Salmonirosea aquatica: one gene and its partner. The protein of the gene in region 1 interacts with the protein of each later gene in a pairwise test. Links are inferred from orthologs where the notes say so. Each region holds a gene or a part of one and is shown on either strand. Other genes may lie near its edges.

Region 1 (7,153 bases):
TTGTTTATCAGCACTTTGCCTTTATCAGTCACCTGCGGATCAGTCGTAGTATTTTTGTCGCAGGCGGTCGCAAATACCAACAGCAGGACATAAATAATATACAGTTTGGGTTCTTTCATGGTTGAGTCGACGGATTAGTTAATAACAGTTTTGGTGCTGTTCTTTGCAAAAGTAACGAATTTACAAGTACAAAAAATGCCCGCGTTTATGCGTTTAATTTTGAACCGTGGTTTAATTTTTCTCATTAGTATCCTCACCATCAGCCCAAAACCGGGCTTTACCCAAACGTGCACGCCAGAGTTTATCCTAAGCCCCGTCGGGAGTAACAATACGATCGAATGGGACAAATTCCCCGAATTCTCTCTACCCTTTACGATTATCTACAACGGTCCCCGCTTTGGTGACGATGCGTCCCGCCCCTTGAAACACGGTTTTAGTCACCTGGCCAATTTCAGTGGTTCGGAACCGAGCACTCTTCCGGTAAGTAAAAGAGCACTTCTGTGGAATAGTGTCGCCAGTATCGATGGTTCCGACCAGCCCTGGTCAGTGATTGGCCTGGAAAGCCCCTGGGGGAACGATACTACTCTGTACCGCAATCATTGGGCACAGTATCTGGGCCTATTGGCCAACAGCTTTGATGATTCCCGTACCAGCGGCATTCCTCGCGCCGATATAATTTGCCTGGATGTCGAACGCATGCACGAACTAGACCGCGATATCCTGGCGCTAAAAAACAATGACCGTATTCCCCAGGGGTACCGTAACCTGGCTGATAACACTTTCCTGAAAACCTACCAGGCGGACATCCGCTGGTGGTACACGGAATCGGCGCGCTACCTACGGAATCTGGGTTTGCCCTCGTCTACCAAACTAACGAGTTATAGCGACGTACCCGTGCGAGGTACCTGGCTCAATATTCCCAGCAACAGTTGGCAGGACTGGACCACAAATCCACAGCGTACCCACTACCTGATGCAAAACGAAGCGGGAAACATTGGGGGTACCTTTTACGAGCAGATGGATTTCCTTACTCCCTCGGCCTACTATTTTTATCCCTATGAGAACCCGCTGGGCAAGGAGTACCTGGCTTACCTTTTGTTCCAAATTGAAGTCAACCGGGCCTGGAGCAGCAAGGATATCATCCCCTTTGTCTGGCTTAGGTACCATAACAGTTTTAGCCCCGGATCGCCGATGATTCCGGCATTTATGGCCGAAGCCACGGCTATTTTTCCTTTTTTCTCGGGAGCCAAAGGATTATGGCTTTGGGAAAACAATTTCTATGAGAACAATGAACAGCAAAACTACGCCACCTACGAACATTTCATCTACGGTCTTTACCGCCTGTCGCGGTATGCCGATATGTTTCAGGGAGATTACGAACTAGTCATCCCTCAGTCGGCCCGTGACCACATGGAACAGCGTAATCCGATTTGGAGGGGGGTAGTAAAGGATGGAAAAATACTGATTGCCGCCCAAAACACCTACGCCACTGAGTCTCAGCAAACATCACTGACGCTTACCTACAAGCAGTGGACCAAAACGATAAACCTCAATGGCCACGAAGTGCTTCTGTGTCAATTTGACCTCTCCGATGTGGTTTCCTCTCTGGATTCTTCACTGGCCCTGACATCGGTTTTCCCCAATCCAACCCAGCGAACGATCTTTGTAAATCTGACGAGCCGCAGTACCCAAAGCGAGATACTCTTTGAATTGATAGACTTAAAAGGTACTGTGTTGAAGACCCTTACATCAAACACCTCGGTAGGAGATTCCCGCTATCGGTTTGATTTACCAGTAGTACCCAGAGGTACCTACCTGCTAAGGGTCAGTTCTGAAAGTTCTTCCATCACCAGGCATATTTTTATAGAATGAATGTAAGAGTTCCCAGGCTCAATAACCGGATTCTTTATTCATTTCCTCAACCCCTTTCACCATGAACCAACTAGCCACCGAAACCAGCCCTTACCTGCTTCAACACGCTCACAATCCAGTCGAATGGTACCCGTGGGGTGAAGCAGCTCTGGAAAAAGCCAAATCTCAGGATAAACCTATTCTGGTAAGTATTGGCTATTCGGCCTGCCACTGGTGCCATGTGATGGAGCGGGAGTGCTTCGAAGATCCGGGGGTAGCCGCCGTAATGAACGAGCATCTGGTATGCATAAAAGTTGACCGCGAAGAACGGCCCGATGTAGATGCTATCTACATGGATGCCGTACATTTAATGGGGGTTCGGGGCGGTTGGCCCCTGAATGTTTTTCTGATGCCCGACGCCAAGCCTTTTTATGGAGTCACCTACCTACCTCCGCAAAATTGGGTGCAGTTGGTCCGCAGCATTCAGAATGCTTTTACGAACCATCGTGCCGAATTGACCGCCTCCGCGGAAAGCTTTGCCCATAGCCTACAAACCGGCGAAATTGAAAAATACGGACTTTCACCTGAGCGGTCGGCCTATTCTGAAGATTTCCTTGATCGCATGTTCGAGGGACTGAAGCGGCAATTCGATACCGTGAATGGGGGTACCAACCGGGCACCCAAGTTTCCGATGCCCTCTATTTATAAATTTTTGCTTCGGTACTTCGATACCACGCAGAATCCCGAAGCCCTGGCTCAGGTAGAACTCACCCTAAACCGAATGGCTCTCGGTGGGATTTATGACCATGTAGGAGGCGGTTGGGCACGGTACTCGGTGGATGGAGAATGGTTTATTCCGCATTTTGAGAAGATGCTGTACGACAATGCCCAGCTGATTAGCCTGTATTCCGAGGCCTATTCGCTGACAAAAAATCCGCTCTACTCCGATCGGATTCGGCACACCCTGCTTTGGCTCACTTCCGAGATGCAGAGCCCGGAAGGTGGTTTTTATTCTGCCCTGGATGCCGACAGCGAAGGCGTAGAGGGCAAATACTACCTGTGGACGGCGGAAGAACTGCGGGAGGTACTGGGTGATGACCACGCCTGGTTCGCCAAACTCTATGACCTGAGTGAAAATGGAAACTGGGAACACGGCCTCAATCATCTGCACTTGACCCAAGACGCGAACATCGCCGCGCGTTTGAAAGGCATTTTTACCGAAAATTTTGAGAAAGACTACGCGGCGGTTCTGCAAAAACTGGCGATTCGCCGCTCCGAACGCGTCCGGCCCGGACTCGATGACAAAATCCTGGCTTCCTGGAACGGGCTCCTATTAAAAGGCCTTACGGATGCCTACCGGGCTTTAGGCGACGAAGCCATCCGCGATACTGCCCTCTACCTGGGTGAATTTCTGCGGGATAAGTTCATTGAAGAGGGTACCCTATGGCATAGCTATAAGGAAGGCAAGAGAAAAATCAATGGTTTTCTGGAAGATTATGCCGCGGTGAGCGATGGCCTATTGGGTTTGTACCAGATCACTTTCGACGAAACATGGCTCCGCCTGGCCGAGAACCTGCTCGATCAAACAATCGAAAATTTCTATGACCCATCGGACGGTTTGTTCTTTTTCACCGACGCCAAGGCCGAAGCACTGATTGCCCGCAAAAAAGAAATCTTCGATAATGTAATCCCCAGTTCCAATTCTCTGCTGGCGCAAGCTTTGTATCAAGCCGGACTTTTGCTCGATCGCACCGACTTTATCGACATGGTCGATAAAATGTTAGGTACCCTGGATAAGATTCTGGAATCAGACATTCAAGTGGCCACCAACTGGGCTGCTCTTTACTCCCAACGCGTAAACCCAACAGCAGAAGTCGTAATTACTGGTCCTGAGGGTGAGGCAATTAGAAAAGATTTTGATCGATATTTTGTCCCCAATAAAATAGTAGCGGGGTCCGCGGAAACTTCCAACCTACCGTTGCTCGAAGGTCGAACACCGTTAGATATGCAAACTTTTATTTACATCTGCTTCAATAAAACCTGCCAATTACCCGTCAAAACGGTTGAGGAAGCCTTGGCCTTGCTGTCCTAGGAACCTGGCTACTTCAAGCGGTCGGGATTCTCACTGACGAAGGCCCCCCATCCCCCTTTCTTATCTTTTTTGGTGGAGGTGGAGGAAGCAGGAGAATTGGCGTGGTAATGATGACAAATCGCAATCGCTATACCGTCGGTGGCATCCAGAAACTCCCGGTTGAGTTCCATTTTGAGAATATTCTCCAGCATGTAAGCCACCTGCTCTTTGGATGCATTTCCGTTTCCGGTCACCGATTGCTTCACTTTTTTGGGCGAGTACTCCACAATCGGTATATCCCGAGCCAGAGCAGCGGCCATGGCAACCCCCTGAGCCCGCCCCAGTTTCAGCATGGATTGGGCATTCTTACCGTAGAAGGGGTCCTCGATAGCCATTTCGTCTGGAAGGTACTCCTCAATGAGTTGGGTGATGCGTTCGAATATTTTCTTCAATTTCAATTCATGGGTCGTATATTTGTTCAACTTAATGACCCCGTATTGTACCAGTTCGATTTGTACGTTTTTGATAAGAATCACCCCGTAACCCATTACCTGGGTACCTGGATCTACCCCAATTATTATTTTTTCGCTACTCTTCGGCTTCCCTTGGCTCATCATGCTGCAAGATAGACAACTGCTACCACCAAAAGAAAAAAGCATTCAATCAAATGCTTGGCTTTTGGCGAAGTGGATCGTCACGTTACTCATCCTGAGCTATATCTACGCCACTTTCCAGAAAGAACAAAAGGGAGTCAGGGACATTGGTGTCGTGCTTCACTCCATTTTTATTCTTCCGAATCGCTTTGTTCTGGGCATACTCTTCTTTTTAGTTCCCATCAACTGGATGCTGGAAAGTCTGAAATGGAAATTTCTGGCTCAAAAAGCGGTCTCGCTCGATTTCCGGGAAGCTTTCCGGAGTACCCTGGCCGGCCTGGCCGTGGGGGTGGCAGTCCCCGCCCAATTGGGGGATACGCTGGGCCGAATCACCTCACTGCGTTCGGACAAACGGCTCAAAACACTGGGTGCCGCGCTGGTTTCCAATGGCATTCAATTTTACATTTCGGTGCTGGGGGGTACCTTAGGCTGGTTGCTGGCTTCTACTCTGCCCTTTTCCCCACCTTACGATGTGATGATGGAATTCCTGCTGGTACTTATTGTGCTAGGCGGTATCGGGGTCGGTATATTTCGTCGAAAAATTACCGGTTGGCCCGCCAAAAGGCAATGGGCAATAAAGTTTAAAGAAAATATACAGGTGATCAACCTATATACCGGCAGAGATCTTACCCTTGCCCTGGGATTGGGAGCTCTGCGGTATGCCGTATTTGTCGCACAATTCGCTCTGGCCCTTTCCCTGTTCGACCTTCCTATCCCCTTCCTCAATTTAATTCGTTGTGTAAGCCTGATCCTCTTGGCCAAAACCCTGCTACCCGCCATCAATGTGCTGGGCGATCTGGGGCTTCGTGAATTTACGGCCTTGCTGGTATTTGAACCCTACGGCCTGGCCAGCGAAAAAATCATTGCCGCCACTTTTTTAATATGGCTGATAAACATTCTAGGGCCGTTACTTGTAGGCGTCTTTTTGATTTGGAAGCACCAATGGAACGCCCGCTATGAATGATAAGGTTTTTTATATCCTTGAATTCCTGGAAGCTACCTACGCCCTTTTCACCTTGGTGCTTTGTCTGTTATGGCAGAAAATCCACTCCCCGTGCGTCCGAGGCACTAAGCCACTTCCCAGGATTTCGGTGATCATTCCCGTGCGTAATGAAGCCAGCCATATAGGTACCTTGTTAAAAGACTTGAACCACCAATCGTACGATCCCAATCTTTTCGAAGTGTGGGTGGTGGACGATGAGTCTTCCGACAAGACTGCCTACATCGTAGAAACCTTTGCTAAAAATTCTTTGATCCGACTGCAGCTCATTACTGCTCCGGCGTCTACGCTGCCCTCTTCTCCGAAAAAACGAGCCATTCAGGCAGCCATTTCTCGGGCAACCGGTGATTTAATAGTCACTACGGACGGCGATTGCCGGGTTGGCCCCGATTGGCTGGCCACTCTGGCTTATTCGTACCAGTCTGGACAGGCCAAGTTGCTGAGTGGCCCGGTGACTTTTACATCCGAACGCACTCTGGCGGATCATTTACAAACCGTGGAGTTTTCCAGCCTGATCGGCAGTGGGGCCGCCGCCATAGCCGCCGGTACACCTACCTTATGCAATGGTGCCAATCTGGCTTACGAGAAAAAGGCATTTGAGGAAGTCGGTGGGTTTGCCGGAAACGAGCATCTTGCTTCGGGCGATGATGAATTCCTTATGCATAAAATTGCCGCCCGATTTCCGGGGGGGGCATGTTTGTGAAAGATCCCCGAGCCACAGTCCGTACGACTTCTCACGCTACCTGGCGGGGCTTTTATCAGCAGCGTAAGCGCTGGGCCAGCAAGTGGAAGCATTACCAGAATCCCGTCAGCATTTTTTTGGCGCTTTATGTATTCAGTTGCAATGCAGCTCTCTTACTGGGTATCGTGCTGGGTTTGTCTGGCTTTTTATCGTGGAACGAGTTTATTGTCATTGTATTGACCAAATGTCTTCCCGAGTGGTTGTTCATCGGAATGGTGCTTCTGTTTCTGGAAAAACCCAAATCCTTGTTTTATATACCTCTGGTTCAATTAATATACCCAGTCTATGTTACTTTTTTTGGGCTTGTCGTACAGCAACCTACCTATGTGTGGAAAGGCCGTAAATTGCGCTAACCAAGAGGTAACTGTTCTATTTCATTGGCAGTTCCCTAAATAATTTTTCAAGAATAACGACGTGTTCCTGCATTACTCCCCCTTCTGGCTAAAGGCACTGTACCCCTCCTATCGGTGGCGGGTACCTACTTCGGAAAAGAAGTTGTACCTGACATTTGACGATGGGCCCATTCCCGAAGTAACCGAAACCGTGTTGGAAACCTTACGAGATTTCCGGGCAAAAGCTACATTTTTCTGCATTGGCGATAACGTGCGCAAGCATCCCGAACTGTTTAAAAAAGTACTCGCAAAGGGGCATTTGGTTGGGAATCATACCTACAATCACCTAAATGGCTGGAAAACCGCCGATTTCGACTACTTGGCCAATATCCGGCAATGCGGCGAACTACTTCCGGTTAAAACGAAATTATTTCGCCCACCTTACGGTCGGGTCAGACGCTCCCAAGCCCGGGAAATCATGAAAAACAATACCATTGTGATGTG
Region 2 (7,173 bases), 1.3 Mb from region 1 along the record:
GAGTGCAGGCAGGCAGCAAGATCCTGAATGGGTACCGGTCGCCTTTTACGGCTACCGCGGTACAGCGCCTCCTGGACGAAGACGCCATCATCATAGGCCGTCAGAACTGCGACGAGTTTGCAATGGGTTCTTCCAACGAGAGCTCCTACTTTGGCCCGGTGCGCAATACCGCCGATCCGGAGCGGGTGCCGGGCGGCTCGTCGGGTGGATCGGCCGTTGCGGTGCAGGCGGGCATGTGTCATGCCTCCCTGGGCAGCGACACGGGCGGCTCGGTGCGGCAACCCGCCGCCTTTTGTGGGGTCGTGGGCCTGAAACCCTCCTACGGGCGGATATCGCGCTGGGGGTTGCTTGCTTACGCTTCCTCCTTTGACTGCATTGGCCCGATTACAAAAAGCGTGGAAGATGCCGCGCTTTTGCTCGAAGTGATGGCTGGTCCCGACGAATTCGACAGTACGGTTTCGGGGCGTGAGGTACCCCGCTATTCCCAGAAGCTTGCCTGGGAAGGCCAAGCCCGCATAGGGTACCTGCGCGAGTCGGTGGAAAGTGAAGCGGTGGCTCCAGCGATCCGGCAGCGGACTCAGGCGGTACTGGATGAGCTGCGGGAGCAGGGGCACAGCGTTGAGCCCGTGGACATGACCCTACTCAAATACTGCCTGCCTACCTACTATATTCTGACTACCGCCGAGGCAAGCTCCAACCTGTCGCGCTTCGATGGCGTGCGGTACGGCTACCGCAGCGAACAGGTTGTGGATCTGGAAAGCCTGTACAAACAATCCCGCACCGAAGGCTTTGGGGCCGAGGTACGGCGCCGCATTCTGCTTGGTACTTTTGTATTAAGTGCAAATTACTATGATGCATACTATACCCGCGCGCAGCGCGTTAGAAAACTGATACGCCAGGAAACCGAGCGCCTGCTGAGCCAGTATGATTTCCTGATTTCCTCTGTGACACCCACTACCTCCTTCCGGTTGGGTGAGAAAATGGAAGATTCTTTGCAAATGTACTTAGCGGACATATTTACGGTACAGGCCAATGTGGCGGGGGTTCCCGCCATTTCAATTCCTAATGGCCTGGATGAGGACGGATTGCCCATTGGCCTGCAGATCATGAGTCGGGCCTTCAGCGAAGAAAATCTGTTGGCTTTTTCGGCTCATCTTTCCACAATCATTAGCAACCCTGAGAAGGAGAATCGCCTGTTTGAGAAGCATCTCCCGGTGGAAGAGAAGTAGTTAATTATAAGTACGTGCTTTACCTAAGCATATAATCCCAAAACAGAAGTCTAACCAAAACTTTACTGACACTGATGAAGATTGTAAAGCGAGTTGCCAGCCTGGCCCTAGTTGCCCTCGGAATGTTAAACACCAACACCTGGGCCGCCCCCGCCGCTTTGCAGGAAGAACAGGAGCAGCAGACGCAGGAGGTGGATTTTGAAACAGATACCATCGGACTGGCTACGGACTTACTCCCCGAAATCGTAACCCCCGGCAACTTGGTTCCGGGCGACCTGATTGAAGAACGATTCGCCCGCCTGCAGAAGAAAATCCCCTTGGTGTACCACAAGGTTTCCCATCAGTTTGTCGAGTACTTCATTTATACCAAGCCGGACTTTACGCGCCGGATGATGGAGGAGAAAAACCTTTACTTTCCGATCTACGAGAAAGCGCTGGCCAAGTATAACATGCCAGACGAACTCAAGTACCTTTCTATGATCGAGTCGGGACTTAATCCCCGGATCATTTCCTATGCGGGTGCGGGCGGCCTCTGGCAATTCATGCGGGCTACGGGTCGGGAGTTCGGACTTAAGCAGGATTCTTACATCGATGAGCGTTTCGATCCTGAGAAATCCACCGAAGCGGCCTGCCGCTACCTTCGGCAGTTGTATACTATTTTTGGGGATTGGGAAATGGCCCTTGCATCATATAACGCCGGTCCCGGCAACGTGAAGCGCGCCATGCGCCGTAGCGGGGGAAACACTTTCTGGTCGGTGTACGATGCCCTGCCCAAGCAGACGCGTGGCTATGTACCCCAATTTGTGGCCATTCTTTACATGATGCACTACGGTGAAGATCATGGCATCGTACCCCAGAACACCCAGTTTCCCACCGTAGCGGACACTATTCAGGTCAACGGTTATCTGAATCTGGCGACATTCGCTTCCCTGAGTGGTGTGACCATGGAGGAGATCCAAAAGTTGAATCCGCAGATTATCAACACGGTACTTCCGGACTACACCCGTAATTTTATCCTGAAGGTACCTTCCGAGAAATTTGCCGTTATAAAGCCTAACCGCCTGGCAATCCTGGATTCCGCCTCGAGGCGCACGAGCTCGGATGTCATGTTGGCATCGCTGGATGATAACGGAGAAGCCCAGTACGTTTCCAAACGCCTGAGCCATACCGTACGCAGGGGCGAGACTCTTTCGTCCGTGGCCAACCGGTACGGGGTAAGCATGAGTGAGGTGAAGCGCTGGAACCGCATGCGGAGCACCAAACTGCTGCGCGGGCAACGCCTGACCATTATTCGTAAGGTACGGGTTGCACCCCGGCCCGTAGCCAAGCCGGAAACCGAAGCGAAGGTGATCCTGGCCAAGAATACGGCACCCGAAACCGTAGACTCTACCGCCGATTCTACGGAAGAAATGGTAGCACAGGCCGAAGAAGCAGCGAACGAAGAGCCTGAGCTGAAAACCACCAAAGCAGCCAAAGCCCCGGTAGCTCCCAAAGCGATAACCTACGTGGTGCGGAGGGGTGATAACCTAACGGCCATTGGCCATCGCTACCGGGTTACGGTCAACGAACTGAAAGAATGGAATGAACTGGGCAGAGGTACCCTGCAGCCCGGACAGAAACTGCTGGTTTCGAATCCTTCGAAGGCGGGCTTATCCAAGGATAGCCAAGCCGTTGCGGCTTCGGCTAAGAAAACCTCGCCACAGATCAAGCCGCGGTACCATACGGTGCAGCGGGGCGATACGCTGTGGACAATCTCGCAGCGATACGGTCTGACTATTGATAAAATCAAGCATGCCAATAACATGAAGAGCAACAGTATTCGCGCCGGTATGAAACTTTTGATCACCGGATAATCAATACCAAACTCATCCATTCACCACCCGCAAGGCCTTGCGGGTGGTGTTTTTGTGACTATCTTGCAAAAAAAGCCTAAAAGAAATGATTGCGTACCTGGAAGGAAAACTCGCCTACAAGGACCCGGCTTATGCCATTATTGACGTGCAGGGGGTGGGCTACGAAGTACGCATATCCCTACAGACCTACTCGGCCCTGCCGGAGCTGGGCGATAAGAGTAAAGTGTTTACGTTTCTAAACATCCGCGACGACGCTCACATCCTGTTCGGGTTTGCGGAGCCCGACGAAAAGAAACTCTTTCTGGATCTGGTGGGCGTGTCGGGGGTGGGTCCGGCCACGGCCCTGGTCATGTTGTCGTCTCTGTCGTCGTCCGAGATTCGCCACGCCATTATGAACGAAGATTTACGGGTGGTACAATCCATTAAGGGCATTGGCTCCAAAACCGCCCAGCGCGTTATTCTGGAACTCAAGGACAAAATGCGCAAAGACTCACTCACGTCACCCGCTCCCTTTCTGGCGGGGATATCAGGTGGTCAGGTACGGAGCGAGGCACTGGCCGCTCTGGTCACGCTGGGTATTCCCAAACCCTCGGCCGAAAAAAGCCTGGATACCATTCTGAAGCGTGAAGGCGATCAGCTTACCGTAGAAGAATTAATCAAATTGGCGCTTCGTTAGGAATCGATTTAATTTTGCCTTACCCGTAGAATATTGGTAAGGTCTTGGCCGTTTTGTGGATAGTACGATTGCCCAAGTCCACGAACCATACCCTCTTTAACCAAGTGCAATAGGCTTTGTCAGGAACCATTTACCAACTACTCGTTCGGACTGTTACCATCACTGCCGGGGCCTACCTGCTGGCCAGTGCATCGGTTGATCTTAAGCTTCCCGTTTCGGCGGGAAGAGATCCGTTTGTGGCCTATCAGCTGGATACGACGGTTGCCGATACAACGGGTGATAATCTGAAAAAGTCGGGTAAAAAGCCCATCGTGCGCTGGCAGGACTACTACCGGAACCGCTTTTCCGAGCCCCGGCCCCGCTCTTCCTTTTACTTAAAAGATCCGGCCAATATTTCCACCACCATGCGCCTGGACAGTACGGGCCGGGTGATTGTGGCCGAGGATGTCCTTACACCCAAGGGTACCCTTGATTTCCGTCCTACAGAGAGTATGGATCTGGCTACTTACAACGAAATGCAGCGCAAGCGGGCCCTGGAAACCCTCATGCGTGAATATTCGGCGCGTTTGGATGGCAAGAGTGCCATGGGGGGGCGCGGGTTGTTGCCCAAGCTGGATTTGCCCCCCGCTCTGGACAAACTGTTGGGACAGAATTTTATGGATTTCAAGCCCAATGGCTTTGTGGCGCTCGATTTTGGGGTTTTGCACCAGTTTATTGATAATCCGGCGGTACCAGTACGGCAGCGGCGCAACACCAACTTTATCTTCAACGAGCAAATCAACATCAATTTCAACGCCAAAATAGGCGATAAGCTGGGCTTCCTGACTAACTTCGACACGAAGGCTAGTTTCAACTTTGAGAATGCCCTCAAGCTGAACTACAAAGCACCCGAAGAAAGCCTGGTGCGCAAAATCGAAGCTGGAAACATCAGTTGGCCCCTGAACAGCCAGCTGATTCCGGGTGTCCAGAATTTGTTCGGAGCCAAGGCCGAATTTCAGTTCGGCCGTCTTAATGCTACTTTCGTAGGTTCACAGCAACGCTCCCGCAAGGAGCGGATTGTGCTTCGGGGTGGTGCCCAAACGAAAGATTTCGAGATCCGGGTTGATAACTACGACGAAAACCGCCATTTTTTTCTATCACAGTATTTCAGAAACATCTACGAGAGTTCGCTCAAAACCTTGCCCGTCATTACATCGGGAGTGACGATCACGCGTTTGGAGGTATACGTGACCAACCGTACCACTACCACTGAGTCGTTGCGCAATCTGGCTGCTTTTGCCGACCTCGGCGAGCCAAATCCCTACAAGGCTGCCAACCCTGTCCTGCAGCCGATCAACGCTCGTCTTCCGGCTGACAATGAAACCAACGGACTTTATAAAACATTGCGCGAAAACGAAGCTTTCCGGCAAATCGATCGTACTACGTTCGAATTGACCAGTAATCTGGGTTTGGAAAAAAGCGTGGACTTTGAGGTACTACGCGGTGCCAAGCGATTGATGAATGAGCGCGAGTACAAATTCAATCCCCAGCTAGGGTACCTGTCGCTGACGGTACCCCTGCGCAACGATGAAGTGCTGGCCGTGGCTTATGAGTACACCTTGAACGGCCGGTCTTATAAGGTCGGTGAACTGACGGAAGATTACCAGAATCGCCGTGATGATGAGGTGATTGCGTTGAAATTGCTGAAATCCTCCACGATCCGGAACAATACGCAGTTACCGATGTGGAACCTGATGATGAAGAACGTATATTCTCTGGGAACCAATCAGATCGACCGGGAAGGATTTCAGCTTCGGATCATTTATAAGGATGACCTGACAGGAATCGATAATCCTAACCTGCAGGAAGGCCGGAATTTGCAGAACAAGCCCTTGCTGCGCGTGGTGGGGCTGGATCGCCTGAATCCGGTGAACGACCTGCAGCCGGATGGTAATTTTGACTTTGTCGAAGGCGTCACGATCGATTCCCGCACGGGCCGCATTTTCTTTCCCGTGCTGGAGCCCTTCGGATCGAATCTGGCGAAGTACTTCGATCCTGATGAGGATATTTTGCGCAACAAGTATGTCTTCAATGAACTGTACCGTACCACCCAAATCGACGCGCAGCAGATCAACGAGCGCAACAAGTATTATTTGAAAGGAGCCTATCAGTCGGCGGGCGGTACGGACGTGCAGCTACCCTATGGCGTGTCGGAGGAGTCGGTGACGGTCACCTCCGGAGGCGTGTCGCTGTCGCCCGGTACCGATTTCATTGTGGAAGCGCAGATTGGCCGGGTACGGCTGGTGAATCCGAGTGTGTTAAACTCGGGCCGCGAAATTGTCATTGAGTTCGAGCGTCCCGATATGTTCAGTAACCAGATCCGGTCACTCTTCGGAACGCGGCTGGATTATATTGTGAACAACGACATCAGCATCGGCATGACCGCCATGCGCCACCGCGAAACCCCCGCTGGGTTCCTGACCCGCGTGGCGATTGGCAATGAGCCCACCAACAATACCATTCTGGGATTTGATGCCAATATCCGGAAGGATGCCCCCTTCCTGACCAAGTTTCTGGATAAGCTACCCTTGCTCCAAACCAAGGAACCTTCCAGCATTCAGTTCAAAGGCGAGGTGGCTAAGCTGTTTCCGGGAGTAGCCCCGCGCGTAAACAACCGTTCGCTGGTGGACGACTTCGAGGCGGCCCGCACGATTTATGACCTGACCCGTCAACCCACCCGCTGGCGTCTGGGTAGCACGCCGCAGCAGTACCCCCAGGGTACCCCCGACAATCCGCTCGAATTTGGTTACCGGCGAGCCAAGATTTCGGCCTATACGGTGGACAATATTTTTGCTTTTACGGGTTTTGGTGCGGGCTTGCGGCCGCCCACTATTACGGATGAGGACCTGAACAACTACTACGAGCGCCTGTTCAATCCGCGCGATTTGTTTCCCGGCCGTTCGGTACCACCGCTCAACCTTCCCCAGAATATTCTGGACATCGCCTATTTCCCCCAGGAGCGCGGGATGTACAACTACAACCCTGACCTGGACAATAACGGGCTGCTGAAAGATCCGCGCCGGAATTTTGGGGCCATCAGCCGGGCCGTTACTTCGGACATTGATTTTGACAATGCCAACATTGAGAACATTGAGTTCTGGCTCATGGACCCTTTCATTGACGGACCCAACGGGAGGGTACTTGATGGGAGGTTGAACGAAAACAATACTACGGGTGGCAAACTGGTGTTCAACCTGGGGGATATCTCAGAGGATGTGATTAAGGATGGCCGTTTTAATTTTGAAAATGGCCTACCCGTCAACGATCCGCAGCCCGGAATTAATGTGGATAGCACCGCTTGGGGCCGCGTGACCAAGCAGCAGTACCTGATCAATGCTTTTAGCAACGAGCCGGGTGCCCGCGAAAAGCAGGACAT

What was found. The genes of interacting proteins can lie anywhere in the genome.
Region 2: the proteins of ruvC (region 1) and ruvA interact in binary tests that used the Escherichia coli proteins (3 or more experiments, as listed by UniProt). The link is inferred for Salmonirosea aquatica from one-to-one orthologs.

Annotation. Positions count from the first base shown.
Region 1 is NZ_WHLY01000002.1:5,955,948-5,963,100, forward strand. Bases 2,746-5,578 are described here. They hold ruvC (crossover junction endodeoxyribonuclease RuvC), read right to left. Parts: upstream 4,540-5,578; coding sequence 3,952-4,539; downstream 2,746-3,951. Other genes in these bases: GBK04_RS25875 (thioredoxin domain-containing protein), read left to right, coding at 2,746-3,943; GBK04_RS25885 (lysylphosphatidylglycerol synthase domain-containing protein), read left to right, coding at 4,601-5,539; GBK04_RS25890 (glycosyltransferase), read left to right, coding at 5,532-5,578. Outside these bases: GBK04_RS25865 (hypothetical protein), read right to left, coding at 1-119; GBK04_RS25870 (T9SS type A sorting domain-containing protein), read left to right, coding at 208-1,872; more of GBK04_RS25875, read left to right, coding at 1,934-2,745; more of GBK04_RS25890, read left to right, coding at 5,579-6,278; GBK04_RS31130 (glycosyltransferase family 2 protein), read left to right, coding at 6,275-6,670; GBK04_RS25895 (polysaccharide deacetylase family protein), read left to right, coding at 6,732-7,153.
Region 2 is NZ_WHLY01000002.1:4,664,444-4,671,616, forward strand. What follows is about bases 2,110-4,962. They hold ruvA (Holliday junction branch migration protein RuvA), read left to right. Parts: upstream 2,110-3,167; coding sequence 3,168-3,758; downstream 3,759-4,962. Other genes in these bases: GBK04_RS20315 (LysM peptidoglycan-binding domain-containing protein), read left to right, coding at 2,110-3,082; sov (T9SS outer membrane translocon Sov/SprA), read left to right, coding at 3,875-4,962. Also shown: Asp-tRNA(Asn)/Glu-tRNA(Gln) amidotransferase subunit GatA, read left to right, coding at 1-1,229; more of GBK04_RS20315, read left to right, coding at 1,304-2,109; more of sov, read left to right, coding at 4,963-7,173. UniProt on the Escherichia coli protein: The RuvA-RuvB-RuvC complex processes Holliday junction (HJ) DNA during genetic recombination and DNA repair.